3 regions of the Pseudarthrobacter sp. 902506025 genome follow, and region 3 is predicted to be linked to each of the others. Evidence: riboswitches for the same ligand, from Rfam matches in the RefSeq annotation. Region 3 holds a riboswitch; each other region holds the start of a gene.
The links. A riboswitch is a leader RNA that binds a small molecule or an ion and turns the genes downstream of it on or off. The one in region 3 is predicted to bind S-adenosylmethionine.
Positions count from the first base shown of each region.

Region 1: linked by a shared signal. The riboswitch ahead of AB0280_RS07595 (aminotransferase class V-fold PLP-dependent enzyme) and the one ahead of AB0280_RS13380 (bifunctional o-acetylhomoserine/o-acetylserine sulfhydrylase) in region 3 are both predicted to bind S-adenosylmethionine.
Region 2: linked by a shared signal. The riboswitch ahead of AB0280_RS04130 (DUF1737 domain-containing protein) and the one ahead of AB0280_RS13380 (bifunctional o-acetylhomoserine/o-acetylserine sulfhydrylase) in region 3 are both predicted to bind S-adenosylmethionine.

Region 1 covers NZ_JBFBKW010000003.1:73,671-78,170, reverse strand. The annotation lists gene AB0280_RS07600 (class I SAM-dependent methyltransferase) at 1-676, opposite strand, end outside; gene AB0280_RS07595 (aminotransferase class V-fold PLP-dependent enzyme) at 762-2,180, opposite strand; SAM riboswitch class IV at 2,217-2,330, opposite strand; gene hisN (histidinol-phosphatase) at 2,484-3,296, opposite strand; gene rsgA (ribosome small subunit-dependent GTPase A) at 3,341-4,456, opposite strand; gene aroA (3-phosphoshikimate 1-carboxyvinyltransferase) at 4,440-4,500, opposite strand, start outside.
Region 2 covers NZ_JBFBKW010000002.1:68,901-73,400, forward strand. The annotation lists gene AB0280_RS04115 (HNH endonuclease signature motif containing protein) at 1-67, opposite strand, end outside; gene AB0280_RS04120 (O-succinylhomoserine sulfhydrylase) at 132-1,340, opposite strand; gene AB0280_RS04125 (rhodanese-like domain-containing protein) at 1,341-1,751, opposite strand; gene AB0280_RS04130 (DUF1737 domain-containing protein) at 1,748-2,023, opposite strand; SAM riboswitch class IV at 2,037-2,152, opposite strand; gene opgC (OpgC domain-containing protein) at 2,321-4,500, shown strand, end outside.
Region 3 covers NZ_JBFBKW010000006.1:173,108-177,607, reverse strand. The annotation lists gene AB0280_RS13390 (HNH endonuclease signature motif containing protein) at 1-1,592, opposite strand, end outside; gene AB0280_RS13385 (VOC family protein) at 1,800-2,438, opposite strand; SAM riboswitch class IV at 2,600-2,714, shown strand; gene AB0280_RS13380 (bifunctional o-acetylhomoserine/o-acetylserine sulfhydrylase) at 2,759-4,081, shown strand; SAM riboswitch class IV at 4,185-4,300, shown strand; gene metX (homoserine O-acetyltransferase MetX) at 4,313-4,500, shown strand, end outside.

The DNA.
Region 1 (4,500 bases), on a different contig from region 3:
GGTACCAGTCCAGGTTGGCCAGAACTTTTGCCCGCGTCGCCTCACCGGCCCGAAGGTAGTAGCTGCGCGACTTGGTGAGCTCCATCAAGTGCCCGGTGGTCACCCTGTCCTGCCAGTGGGTGACGTGACCTTCGAGCCGGTGGAATTCTGGCCCGACGACGGGCTTGTGGCCGGGCCGGTACACATCGCCGGCGTGCATGATCCGGGAGAGCCGGTGCACCCAGGGGACGGAGGTGTCCAGCTGGTTCCAAACCAGGCCAAGTGTTCCGTGCGGGCGCAGGACGCGCGCCAGCTCGGTGCTTGCCGCCAGGGGGTCGCACCAGTGCCACGCCTGGGCAAGGGTCACGACGTCGAAGGCAGCGTCGGGAAGGCCTGTCGCCTCGGCAGTCCCCGGCGCAGCCGTGGCGGCGGGGCAGTGGGCCTTCAGCTGGGCGAGCATGTCCGCAGAGGGGTCGACGGCGGTGACGTCCAGCCCCATGGCCAGCAGCAATGCGGTGAACTTTCCCGTACCGGCGCCGACGTCCAGGGCGTCATGGGCTCCGGCCGGTACCAGCCACCGTGCAGATTCCGCAGGATAGCCGGGACGGACCCGCTGGTAGTGGCGGCCGCCGTCCTGGAAGCTCTGCCCGAGCTCCGTGCGCCGGCCGTGATCAAGCCTGGGGCCACCCCGAACCACGCGTGGCCTCCTTCTGGTGCTGCTTGCGGATGTCCTTCGAATTTACCGCATGCCCGGCATCAGCAGGCAGCCGCCGCCCCGCCGCCTAGTCGTCCAGGCAGGGGGCTGCTCCGGCCGTCCCGGGGGTATTGGGCGCCCAGTGCGGGTAGGTGCGGAAATCATTGGCGGGCACCCAGCGGCCCGCATCCACCACGTAATCCCATCCCAGTCCGTTGCTGCGCAGCGTCCGGATGCCGGCGAGGAGGCGTTCGGCGTCTTCCAGCCGCGAACCCACGCCGAAACTTGCCCGGAGGGAGCCGGACGGCAGGCCCAGGCGCTTCAGCAGGGGATGGGCGCAGAAGCGGCCGTCGCGCAGGCCCACCCCGTGCTCTGCGGAAAGGTAGGCGGCCACCAGCCCTGCGTCGTAGCCCTCGACCGAGAAGTTGACCACGCCGATGGTGTCCGTTTCCGGGTTGGTGTCCTTGAAGATCTGGTGGACGGTGACGCCGTCGATGTCCTGCAGGCCCTCCACCAGGAAGGAACGGATGGCGGATTCGTGGGCGTGCCACCGGTCCTGGTCGAGTTCGGCGATGACCTGGGTGGCGCGGGCCAGGGTGGCGGCGCCGAGGACGTTCGGCGAGCCCCCCTCGTGGCGGGCCGGGCCGGTGGCCCAGCTGACGCCGTCGAGCCGTGCTTCCTTGACCGCCCCGCCGCCGGCGAGGTGCGGGACACCGGCGTCCAGCCAGTCGGGACGTCCCACCAGGACACCCGCGCCGAACGGCGCGTACAGCTTGTGGCCGGAAAAGGCGAGGTAGTCGACGTCGTCCGCGCTGATGTCCACCCTGCGGTGCGGCGCGAGCTGGGCCGCGTCGACCACGATCCGGGCGCCGTGCTGGTGGGCCAGCGCGGCCAGGGCCCGGATGGGAAGAATCTCGCCGGTGACGTTCGAAGCGCCGGTAACCGCCAGCAGGCTGACGCCGCCCTGCTCCAGTTCGGTCCGGACGGCGTCCAGGGTGCCGGTGATGGTGTCGGCGGCAACGATGCTGCGGTGCGGAACGCCCTGCCACGGCAGGAGGTTGGCGTGGTGTTCGATGTCCAGGTAGAGGACCTCGCCGTCATGCCGGCCGTCGGTCACGGGAAGGCAGCCGGCCAGGAGGTTCAGCGAATCGGTGGTGTTGCGGGTGAAGATGACCGAATCGTCCGGGCGGCCGCCCACGAAGTCCCGGACGATGCTGCGGGCGTTTTCGTACACGGAGGTGCTGATCTGGGATGCGTATCCTGCCCCGCGGTGGACGCTCGCGTAGTAGGGGAGGATCTCGTTCAGGTACGCGGACACTACGGAAAGTGCCGGGGCGGACGCGCCGTAATCGAGGTTGGCATACCGCACGTGGCCGCCGGAAATCAGGGGGGCCTGGATTTCCGCGCCGGTGACGGCGGCGAGCGGACGGCCGGCTGCGGCGTGGCGTGCATCGGGGACGCCGGATTCGGCAATGGCGGGCTGGGGGGAGACGGTGGCAGTTGTCACAGAGACCTCACTTGAATACAGGACTCCGGCACAGGGAATCCGCGCTTGCCGCATCCACTCCGGACCGGCCTGGTCGTCACCCGGGGCACCCCGCCGCGAATGGAGGGTTGCCGGCCAGCAAACCGGGGTTTTGCGCTGGCACTCGTGACCTGCATAAAAGCGTAGGACATGGGGCGGCCAGGATTGAAGCCGCGGCAATTGTTAAGGGCTTTGTTACGCAATATCGAATAAACGACGCCGGACACCCCCGTCTGGAGGTGTCCGGCGTCGCAATATTCGCCTAAGGGGGCCAAACCGTGGCAGTTACAGCAGGTCGTCCAGGTACGGGTTGAGGCGGTGCAGCACCTCTGAGTGCAGGATCGAGTTGGTGGCCAGCGCGTTCCCGCCGAACGGTCCGTCCTCGCCTTCGAGGGAAGTGAACCGGCCGCCCGCCTCAACCACGATCGGCACCAGCGCAGCCATGTCGTAGAGGTTGAGCTCCGGTTCGCAGGCAATGTCCACCGAGCCCTCTGCCACCATGCAGTACGACCAGAAATCGCCGTAGGCCCGGGTCCGCCAGACGTCTTCGGTCAGCCCGAGGAACTCGTCGAGGTTGCCGCGTTCCTTCCAGCCGCTCAGGCTGGAGTAGGAGAGGGAGGCGTCGGAGAGGCTGGACACGTCGGAGACGCGCAGCCGGGTGGCAGCTGCCAGGGACCGGCCCATGTACGCGCCCATGCCCTTTGCCGCCCACCAGCGCTTGCCGAGGGCCGGGGCGCTGACCACGCCCACCACAGGCTCGCCTTCATCCACCAGGGCGATCAGCGTGGCCCAGACCGGGACGCCCCGGACAAAGTTCTTGGTCCCGTCAATGGGATCGATGATCCAGCGCCGTGAACCGTGCCCGGTGCTGCCGAACTCCTCACCCAGGACGGCATCGCGGGGCCGGGAGCGGGAGAGCTGGCCGCGGATGGCTTCCTCCGCTGCCTTGTCGGCGTCGGTGACGGGCGTCAGGTCCGGCTTGGTCTCAACGTGGAGGTCCAGGGCCTTGAAGCGGCTCATGGTCTGGTCATCCACGGAGTCGGCCAGGACATGGGCCAGGCGCAGGTCATCGTTGTAGCTCGAAGCGGGTTGGATCATGGTTACAAACTACCGTCTGTGGACGCTTCTGCCGGGAGAACGCGTCAGTTGACGCTGCCGAGCTCTTTGGTTTCCTGTGCGTCCATGCGCGGGTCCGTGCCGAGCAGCCGCCGGAGCGATGCCAGGCGTGCCGGGCCGGTGGGACCTGCGTGTCCGCCTGCCACCCAGTCGTCGAGGCCGCAGTTCACCGCGTTTGCAGTGTGCTTGCACCCGCGTTCACAGTTTTCGATGCCGGGGGACAGGTCGGGGAAGGAGCGCAGGATCCGGTCCGGGTCCACGTGTGCCAGTCCGAAGGAACGGATACCGGGGGTGTCAATGATCCAGCTGCCGGCCGGCGCGTCCGCCAGGCGCAGGGCCAGGGCCGACGACGACGTGTGGCGGCCGCGCCCCGTGACCGCGTTCACTCCGCCGGTGGCCCGCTCGGCGCCGGTCAGCGCATTCACCATGGTGGACTTGCCCACGCCGGAGTGCCCCAGCATCACGGTGACCTTGCCGTCGAGATGGGCGCGGAGGTCGGCCACCGCCGCGCTGTCCAGCCGGGCGGAGAGGCCGTCGTCCGACCGTGCATCGATCCCGGAGGCCTGTGCATCGGCGGTCCGGCTGATGATCACCGGGAAGCCCAGGTGGGTGTAGTTGGACAGCAGCTCCGCGGGGTCTTTCACGTCGGCCTTGGTGACCAGCAGGATCGGCTCGATCCCGGCGTCATAGGCAGCCACCAGGGCGCGGTCGATGAACCCGGTGCGTGGTTCCGGGTTGGCGGCCGCCACCACAATCACCAGTTGGTCGGCGTTGGCCACCACGGCGCGCTCGACGGGGTCGGTGTCGTCGGCGCTGCGGCGCAGGAGGGTGTGGCGGTCCTGGATTTTCACCAGGCGGGCAAGTGTGTCCGGTGCCCCGGACACGTCCCCCACGAGTGAGACGAAGTCGCCGGCAACCACGGGCGAGCGGCGCAGTTCGCGGGCCCGCGCCGCGATGACAACGCGTTCGTTGCCCGAGTCTTCGCCCACCACTGCCGTGTACCGGCCGCGGTCCACCGTGATGATCCGTCCGGTGACGGCATCGTCATGGCTGGGCCGGTCCTTGGTGCGGGGCCGGGAGCCTTTCTTGCTGGGGCGGATCCGGACGTCTGATTCGTCCCAGGAGTCAGTGCTCCGCGCCACTGCCGCGCCCTTCCGGCCCCGGGGTCCCGGCAGCATCCTGGGCC
Region 2 (4,500 bases), on a different contig from region 3:
AATCGAGGGCGGCAACAGAGGCATCGATTGACGCCAGCACCACCCCGACACCACCGCCGATTCCCATACCGACATCATCCAACGAGGCACTGACATCTGTATTTGGCCACGCGGACCTGGTCCCGCCCCCGCTAGATCTGCTTCAGCGCCTGTTCCAGGTCGCGGAGGAGGTCCTCCGGGTCCTCGAGCCCCACCGAGAGCCGGACCACGCCGTCGCTCAGGCCGATGGCGGCCCGCCCCTCCGGGCCCATGGCGCGGTGGGTAGTGGTGGCGGGGTGCGTGATCAGGGACTTTGCATCACCGAGGTTGTTGGAGATATCGATGATCCGCAGCCCGTCCAGCAGTGCGAACGCCGCTTCCTTGCCCGTGCGTCCGCCGGAAGGAGCGAGCTCGAAGGTAAGGACAGTGCCACCTGCACTCATCTGCTTTGCCGCCAGCCCGTACTGCGGGTGCGACTTCAGGAGCGGGTACTTCACCCAGCTCACCGCCGGCTGTTCCTCCAGCCATTCTGCGAGCCGGAGTGCGGTCGCCGAGGAGTGGTTGACGCGCAGGCCCATGGTCTCCAGGCCCTTGGTCAGGACCCAGGCGTTGAAAGCGGAAAGCGCGGGGCCGGTGTGGCGCATCAGCTGCTTCACCGGTCCGTCGATGAATTCCTTGGTGCCCAGGATGGCTCCGCCCATCACCCGGCCCTGCCCGTCGATGTGCTTGGTGCCGGAGTAGACGATCACGTCGGCACCAAGGTCCCCGCAGCGCTGCAGCAGGGGAGTGGCGAACACGTTGTCCGCCACTACGGTGGCCCCGGCCGCGTGCGCCAGTTCGCTGACGGCGGCGATGTCCACGATCTCCTGCATGGGGTTCGACGGGGACTCGAAGAAGACGGCGGTGGTGGGCTTGGACAGGGCTTCGCGCCACTGGTCCAGGTCCGGGCCGTCCACGAAGACCGTCTCCACACCCCAACGGGGCAGGATCTCGTTCAGGATCACAAAGCACGAACCGAACAGTGACCGGGCGGCCACCACCCGGTCGCCCGCAGCCAGCAGGGCACCCAGCGCGGTGAACACGGCGGACATGCCCGACGCCGTCGCGAAACATGCTTCGGTGCCTTCGAGCAGCCTGAGCCGTTCCTGGAAGGTGGCCACGGACGGGTTGCCGTAGCGGGAGTAGACAAAGCGCTCGTCCTCGCCGGTGAAGGCCCGTTCAGCTGCCGCGGCGGATTCGTAGACGAACCCTGAGTTCAGGAAGATGGCCTCGGATGTTTCCTGGAAGTTGGAGCGGTCCAGGCCTCCGCGGACTGCCTGGGTGTCGGGGTTCCAGCCGGGGGCGTCTGGGTTGAAGGTCACTTAGTTCTTTCCGAGGTTGGTGGGGAGGCCGCGGTTCTTCCAGCCATTGACGGTCCGCTCGCCGTAGCGGTCGGGCTCGCCTTCGAAGCCCTCCAGCACGCTGTACGCGGTGAAGCCCGCCTGGGTGGCGGCAGTTGCGGCCGCGATGGACCGCTGGCCGGACCGGCACAGGAACAGCAGTTCCGCGTGGGGATCCTCCGGCGCCTGCTCCTGGAGGTCCTTGACGAAGTCCGGGTTGGGGATGCCTCCGGGGAAGGTCCACTGGATGAACAGGGGATCGTTGTCCGTGGCCTTGGTGTCCGGGATGCCGATGTGGGCCCATTCGCCCTCGGTGCGGACGTCCACCAGGATGGCGCCCTGCTCCAGCTTGGCCCAGGCTTCCTGCGGCGTCAGGTCTCCCGCGTAGCTCATGCGTGGCCCTCGCCGTCGAACTCGCCCTCAAATTCGGCATCGAGCTGGTCCACGGCGGTGGCCACGGCGGCGTCGGCGGAAGCGATCGCGGCCGGAAGGACGATTGCCTGCGCCACGATGACGGTGGTGCCGTTGAAGGTTGCCGCCGGGCTGCCGTGCAGGACGTAGCCATCGGCGAGTGCAGCGGAGATCCGCTCACAGAATTCACGGTTGTCCGCGCCCGTAATCAGGCGGTAGGACAGTCTTTCGTCAGGGGCGGGTGCGTCGGACACGACGGATCTCCTTCTCTCACGCTTGCAGCTCGAATCGGTCGATATGCCGAGTATTCACCTGAGGCACCCCGCCGCGAAAGGGAGGGTTGCCGACCGGCAAGTCAGGGCTTGGCGCCGGTACTCATTACTCCCCAAAAACGTAACACCTGCCGCGCCCGGCCGCATCGCCGCCGTCGTCATGTTCCGTAATTGAGCCGTCCGCGTCACGGCACGGGTTATGCCCACGGGCCGATAAAGTTCTTACCGGGGGCGCCGCCCCGTATCCAGAGCAATGAGTACCGGGGGGTCCTTGTCAGCATGCGGGCACACGTATCGCTCCACCACGCCGCCATCCGGCGGAACCGTCCGCGATCCATCGCAGCCTTTTTCGCCGCCGCGTTCATCGCCCTCCTGGCCCTGGTTGTCCCGGCAAGCCCGGCACACGCCGCGCCTGCTGCACCGGACAAGGGCAAGCCGTGGCTGGGGGCGGTCCTCGAGTGGGGCGAGGATACGGCCGCGGGCTTCAGCGACAGGCTGGGCGCCGGCCCCGCCGTCTTCGGCCACGACATCACCATTCCGTACCGCGAATCGGAGCGGAATGACATCGACGGCTTCCTGCAGCAGACTGCAGCCAAAGGCGCCCACGCCCTGCTCTCGGTGAAGCCGTCGGTGCCCCTGGACCAGCTCGGCTCCGCGGAGGCGGAAGCGTTCGCAGCCCAGGTCCGTGACCTGACATCGGGGTTCAAGGGCCAACTGCTGGTCCGGTTCGCCCCCGATATGAATGCCAGCTGGGTGGCTTGGGGCCAGCAGCCGGCCACGTACCGGCAGGCCTTCCAGGCCGTGGCGGCAGCCTTCAAGAAGGACGACGGCGGCCGGGCCGCCATGGTGTGGGCGCCTTACCTGGGCAAGGACTACCCCTTTGAACGGAACCGGAATGCCCCGCAGCCGGGAAGCGACGGGTTTTCCCTCCTGGATACGAACGGGGACGGGACCTGGAACGGAAGCGACAGCGCCTATGCCCCCTACTACCCGGGCGATGACGCCGTGGACTGGGTGGGCCTGACCGCCTATCACGACGACACTGCCGGCGGGGCCGCCGTCAACACGACGCCGCGTCCGGGCGAACTCCAGGAAATGCTGACGGCCTCCGGCGGCGAGAACTTCTACGGCACCTACGCCGAGGGACGCAAAAAGCCTTTCCTCCTCCAGACCTCGGCCTTCTACAGCCCTGCGTCCGGTGGGGCGCCCGAGGCGGACATCAAGACGGGTTGGTGGGATCAGGTGGTGGCCACTGCCACGTCACCCGCTTTCGCCGGGACGGCCGCCGTGGTGTGGGACGAACGGACCAGCACGCGGGATACCGGCGTGGCGAGCATCAGCTGGCTACTCACGGGAAGCCCGGATATTGCCAAGGCCGCCCTGGACAGGCTGAAGGCATCGCCGATGGTCACCGGCCCTGTCACGGATGTGGCGTCCACAGGCACCTACGTGCGGGCCAACACGCTTTCCGGCGCCGCCCCCTGGACCGTTGGTGCCGCCATGGTCATCCTCTTGGTGGCCCTGTGGCAGGTTCCCCGCCGGATCAACACCGCCACGTCCTGGAGCTACCAGGACCCTTCCACCAGGGATTCGCGGGTGGACCTGCTGCGCGGACTGGCCATTGTCTTTGTGGTGGTCAACCACTTGGGCATGGCCTCACTGTTCCAGCTGCTCACCCAGGAGGCGGTGGGCTTCGTGTCAGGCGCGGAGCTGTTCGTCCTGTTCTCCGGCCTGGTGGTGGGCATGGTGTACGGGCCCAAGGCCAAGGAGGACTTCGGCCGGGTGGTGGACCTGACGTCCCGCCGGGCTGGGAAGCTCTATGTGACCGCCCTGGCCGTGCTGATCGGCGTCTTCCTTCTTTCCCTGCTCCCGTTCTTCCACACTGAGGCCCTGACCACGTTCGTGGACCAGGGGACCGGCGGCGCGGGACACAGCGGTGCCGGCCGGACCTACGACCTCTACGCCGGCATGTCGTCGCTGTTCCAGTTCCCCGTGCCGCCGCAGGTGCTGCCGGCCATCGTGCTGCTGCAGTTCGGGCCTTGGCAGTTCAACGTCATGGGCCTGTATGTGGTGCTCCTGCTGGCCAGCCCGCTGATCCTTGCGGCGCTGAACCGCGGCAAGGCCGTCTGGGTTTTGCTGGCGACGTTCGCCGTGTACGCAGTGGGCGCCGTGACCCGGTTCAGGATCCTGCCATCCCAGTTTGAGGACTCGTTTCCGCTGCTGGTGTGGCAGGTGCTTTTCGTCCTCGGCCTGGTTGTTGGCTACTACCGCCGCAGCATTGTTGCGTGGTTGTCGGCGCACACGTGGGTGGTGGCGGCCTGCACTGCGGCAGCGTTTGCGCTGGCCTTCCTGTCCTGGGGGAATCCGTACCTGGCCAACAACTACGACGTCCGCCTGGCGCTCATGCCGGACGCCTCCTACCGGGCCATGTATGACGCACTCTTCGGCCGGACCTACCT
Region 3 (4,500 bases):
GGATCCTCCGATAGGTGCGGCCCGCGCCATGGTGGCGCCGTAGCCAGTGGAACGGTGTCAGCAGGTCCTGGCGCGTCGGTGAATCCCGGCATGTCGTTGCGTTCAGTGCTGTCGCCAATGCCAGCCGTGTATTCGCGCGGACCTGACGCGTCGACGGGCGCCGCAACAGCATCCATCGGCAAGCTTCCCGATGGCCACTGGGCCGGTTCGGGGTCGGGGTGTTCTGGGTTGTAGTGCCTGCCTGTTGGTGAGGTCCAGCCGGGTGGTTCATTCTTGTTGGCCGGATCTGGTGTCCATTGGCTGTGGTGTTTGAGTCGATGGTGTTTGGGGCAGAGTTGGGCCAGGTTGCTGACGTTGGTGGTGCCGCCGTGTTGCCAGGCTTGTAGGTGGTCTGTTTCGTTGTCGGGGGTGCGGTTGGTGCAGCCGGGGAAGGTGCACTTGGTGTCGCGCAGCCTGATCCAGCGTTTGATGGTTTCGGTGAGCCGGTAGTTTTTCCGGCCGATTTCCAGTGGTGCCCCGTCGCGGGGGTCGATCAGGACCCGGTAGAACGAGTCCGCCCCGTCGGCGACAAGTTTGCGCGCCATGGACGCCGGGATTGGTCCGAAGCCGTCCAGTACGGCGGGTTCATCGGTCTGACCGAGCAGGGCGAACACGGGCACGGTGACCAGGACGTCGGCCCGCGGCGCAGGGACCTTCCCGACCCCGGTGACACCCTCCGTGCCCTGAATGCCGAGGCCGGGACCGTCTTCCTCGGCGTGGCCGGCGCCGAGGAGCAGCGATGCTGCGATGTCGGGGCGGAGTTGGGTAAGGGTGCGGGGTTCGTCTGGTCCCTGGAGGCCGCGGGCGGTCGCGGTGGTCCGGTTCCAGATGGCGCAGGCGGTGTCCCCGGGCAAGTAGAGGGAGATCCAGGCCATACCGTCCTTGTCCGGGGTGTATTCCATCCGCCGGTCAGCCACACCCTTTACATGGCGCTTCTCGATCGAGTCGGGGTGGTGGCGTTCCCGCCAGCCACGCACCTTCGCCCGGAACCGGGACGGAACAAGCTCGCCGGGGGCCGCGCCGCGGGCGGGCTGGGGTGCAGCCGGGTCGAAGAAGTGCGCCACCAACGCCAGGGCGCCCTCGGTGGTGAGGCCTTCAGTCTCATCGGCGACAATCCGGGCGTGCTGCCAGGACATGTCCCCGGCGGACAGTGCATCGAACACCAGCGGCAGGGAGCAGATCCGGCGTGAGTGCTCCACCAAAGCGCCCGCGGCCGCCGAGCTGATGGTCAGCACCCCGGCGATCTCCTCCACCACCGACATGTCCGCGTAAGTGCGGTCCTGGACAGTGGCGTCCGGCGGCGTCATCGCCTGCTGGAAGGCAACGGCTTCGGCAGTATCCAGCGCCTTCATCGCGGCGAGCTGCGCCTCCAGCCGGGCCGCAACCTCCAGCCGTTCCAGCCGGATCTCATACCGCCGTTGAAGCACGTCAACACGGGAACCAATGCCGGCGCCGGCAGCCAGGGAAGTATCTTCGAAATCCAGCGCATCGATGGCAGCAACAGAGGCACGAACACCCTCCAAAACCACCTCAACACCACCGCTGATTCCCATGCCCACATCATCCAACGAGGCACTGACATCCAAAGTGTGCGCGGTTCATGCTGGCGTCCTTCATAGCGGCGCAGGGAGCAGCTTCTTAAATTAATTCGGCCGCCATTGGCTGGTGACGCCGTTGTCACCACCCAATGGCGGCCGAAGTTTGCCCGGGGCACAACCCGGGGACCTCCCCGAAGTGATCCGGGGAGGAACGGGGGAGGGTCAGATGGTGACGGCTCCGTTGGCGGTTTCAAAGGTGACCGAGAGGATGCCCGGGGTTCCGTGCGGGGCGACCCACTCCACCGCAACGTCCTCGAGCGGCTTCTCCACCGGCTCACCCAGCCACTCGGTGACGCGCGAGGCGGAACCGGCGATGGTCAGGCAGCTCATCTTGAGGTTGCTCTCGTACGCGTGGGACGGGTGGAGCGAGGGATCGCCCTCCCACTTGAGCATGTACGGCACCTGGGGATCGGCGATGAGGCCCAGGATGCCAATCTGCTTCCAGACCAGTTCGCGGCCGTCCGGGAACTTGCGGTTGCCGTTCACGGCAGCGCGGCCCAGGCGTTCCTCGAAGGGGGCGAGGTCGTCCACTTCGACGCACCAGCCCATCCAGCCGCCACCAGCAGCGGAGCGGGCACGTACTGCCTGTCCGAACGGTGCCTTGTCCGATGCCGGGTGGTCCAGGACCTCAACGACTTCGAGGTACTTGTGGCCGGCGAGCGGGATGATCATATTCCGGGTTCCGAAGCGGGGGTGTACGCCACCCTTCACTGCCTCAACGCCGAGGGCAGTTGCAATACGTTCGGTAGTGGCCGCGAGGCCATCGTGTTCACAGGCGTAAGAGACGTGATCCATGCGCATGCGAACATCTTGGCACTTTGTGATCGGGCTCTCAGCTAAGGGTACCCTTACTAGCATTACCGGTGCCCGGCGCCCTCGTTATTCGGCCGAGACAGTGGCCGGAAGACCATGTTCGTCACAATGCTGTCCACGGCAACCGTCCGGTTCCTAGACTGGGCCCAGGTCATGAGTGCCAGCGCCAAGCCCCGGCTCGCTGGCCGGCAACCCTCCATCCGCGGTGGGGTGCCCCGGGTGAAGACCTGGCTCTTCGGCAACAGCCGGGAGCAAGCGCGGCCCGTACTGCCGGTGAGCATGCCGGGCCCATGTCAAAGGAGATTTGGATGTCCAACGGATGGTCCTTCGAAACCCGCCAGATCCATGCAGGCCAGGCGGCGGACAGCGCCACGGGTGCCCGCGCCCTGCCCATCTACCAGACCACGTCATTCGTCTTTCCCAGCGCTGAAAGCGCCGCCAACCGTTTTGCCCTGGCTGAACTTGCGCCCATCTATACCCGCATCGGCAATCCCACCCAGGACGCCGTCGAGCAACGGATTGCCAGCCTCGAAGGAGGCCTGGCCGCGCTGCTGCTGAGCTCCGGGCAGGCCGCCGAAACCTTCGCTGTCCTGAACATCGCGGAGGCAGGGGACCACATCGTGGCCAGCCCCAGCCTTTACGGCGGAACCTACAACCTGTTCGCGCACACGCTGAAGAAGTTCGGCATCTCGGTGACCTTCGTGGCCGATCCGGACAACCTGGACCAGTGGCGCGATGCCGTGCAGCCCAACACCAAGCTCTTCTTCGGTGAAGTGGTCTCCAACCCGCGCCAGGATGTCCTGGACATCGAAGGCATCTCCGAGGTGGCCCACCAGGCCGGAGTTCCTCTCATCGTGGACAACACCTTGTCCACCCCTTACCTGATCCGCCCGCTGGAGTGGGGCGCGGATATTGTCCTGCACTCGGCCACCAAGTACCTGGGCGGCCACGGCTCGGCCATCGCCGGAGTCATCGTCGATTCCGGCAAGTTCGATTTCGGCAAGGACCCGGAACGGTTCCCCGGCTTCAACACCCCGGACCCCACCTACAACGGCCTGGTCTACGCCCGCGATCTCGGTGAAGGCGGCGCACTCGGCGCCAACCTCTCCTACATCCTCAAGGCCCGTGTGCAGTTGCTGCGCGACCTCGGCTCAGCCGTCTCGCCCTTCAACGCGTTCCTGATTTCCCAGGGCCTGGAGACGTTGAGCCTGCGGGTGGAGCGCCACGTTGCGAACGCCACGGAAGTGGCGCGTTGGCTGGAGGCAAGGGACGACGTCGAATCCGTCGCCTACGCGGGGCTGCCCTCCAGCCCCTGGTACGAGCGTGGCCGCAAGTACGGACCCAAGGGGACGGGCGCCGTCGTGGCCTTCAACCTGGCCGGCGGGGCAGAGGCGGGCAAGCGCTTCGTCGACGCCCTGGAGCTGCATTCCCACGTGGCCAACATCGGCGACGTCCGCTCCCTGGTCATCCACCCCGCGTCCACCACGCACAGCCAGCTCTCGCCGGAGCAGCGGGTTGTGGCCGGCGTGCACCCGGGCCTGGTCCGGCTTTCCGTTGGCCTGGAGCACATCGACGACATCCTGGCCGACCTGGAGGCAGGCTTCCGGGCAGCCAAGGGCGCCGACGCGTAGCCCCAAACGCGCGCGTCGCAGCATGTGCCGGCCGGCAAACCGGGAAGTCACAACCAGTCATACTCTTGGCCTGGAGTGGGGGGTGTTTCGTACACTCGAACCAGGTCATGAGTGCCAGTGACAGCCCCGGCTTGCTGGCCGGCAACCCTCCATCCGCGGTGGGGTGCCCCGGGTGAGGACCTGGCCTGCCGGTCAGACGACGGCAGGCAAGCGCGTAGAAGAGGTCTTGCCATGACGGTTACCGTCGCCCGAACCACCATCCCCGAACACGGAATCGTCCGTTACGCCTCCATCGGGGGTCTGGAACTCGAAGCCGGGGGATACCTCCCGGACGTCACCCTGGCCTACGAAACCTGGGGGACGCTCAACGCGGACGCCAGCAACGCCATCCTGATCGAGCATGCGCTGACCGGCAGCAC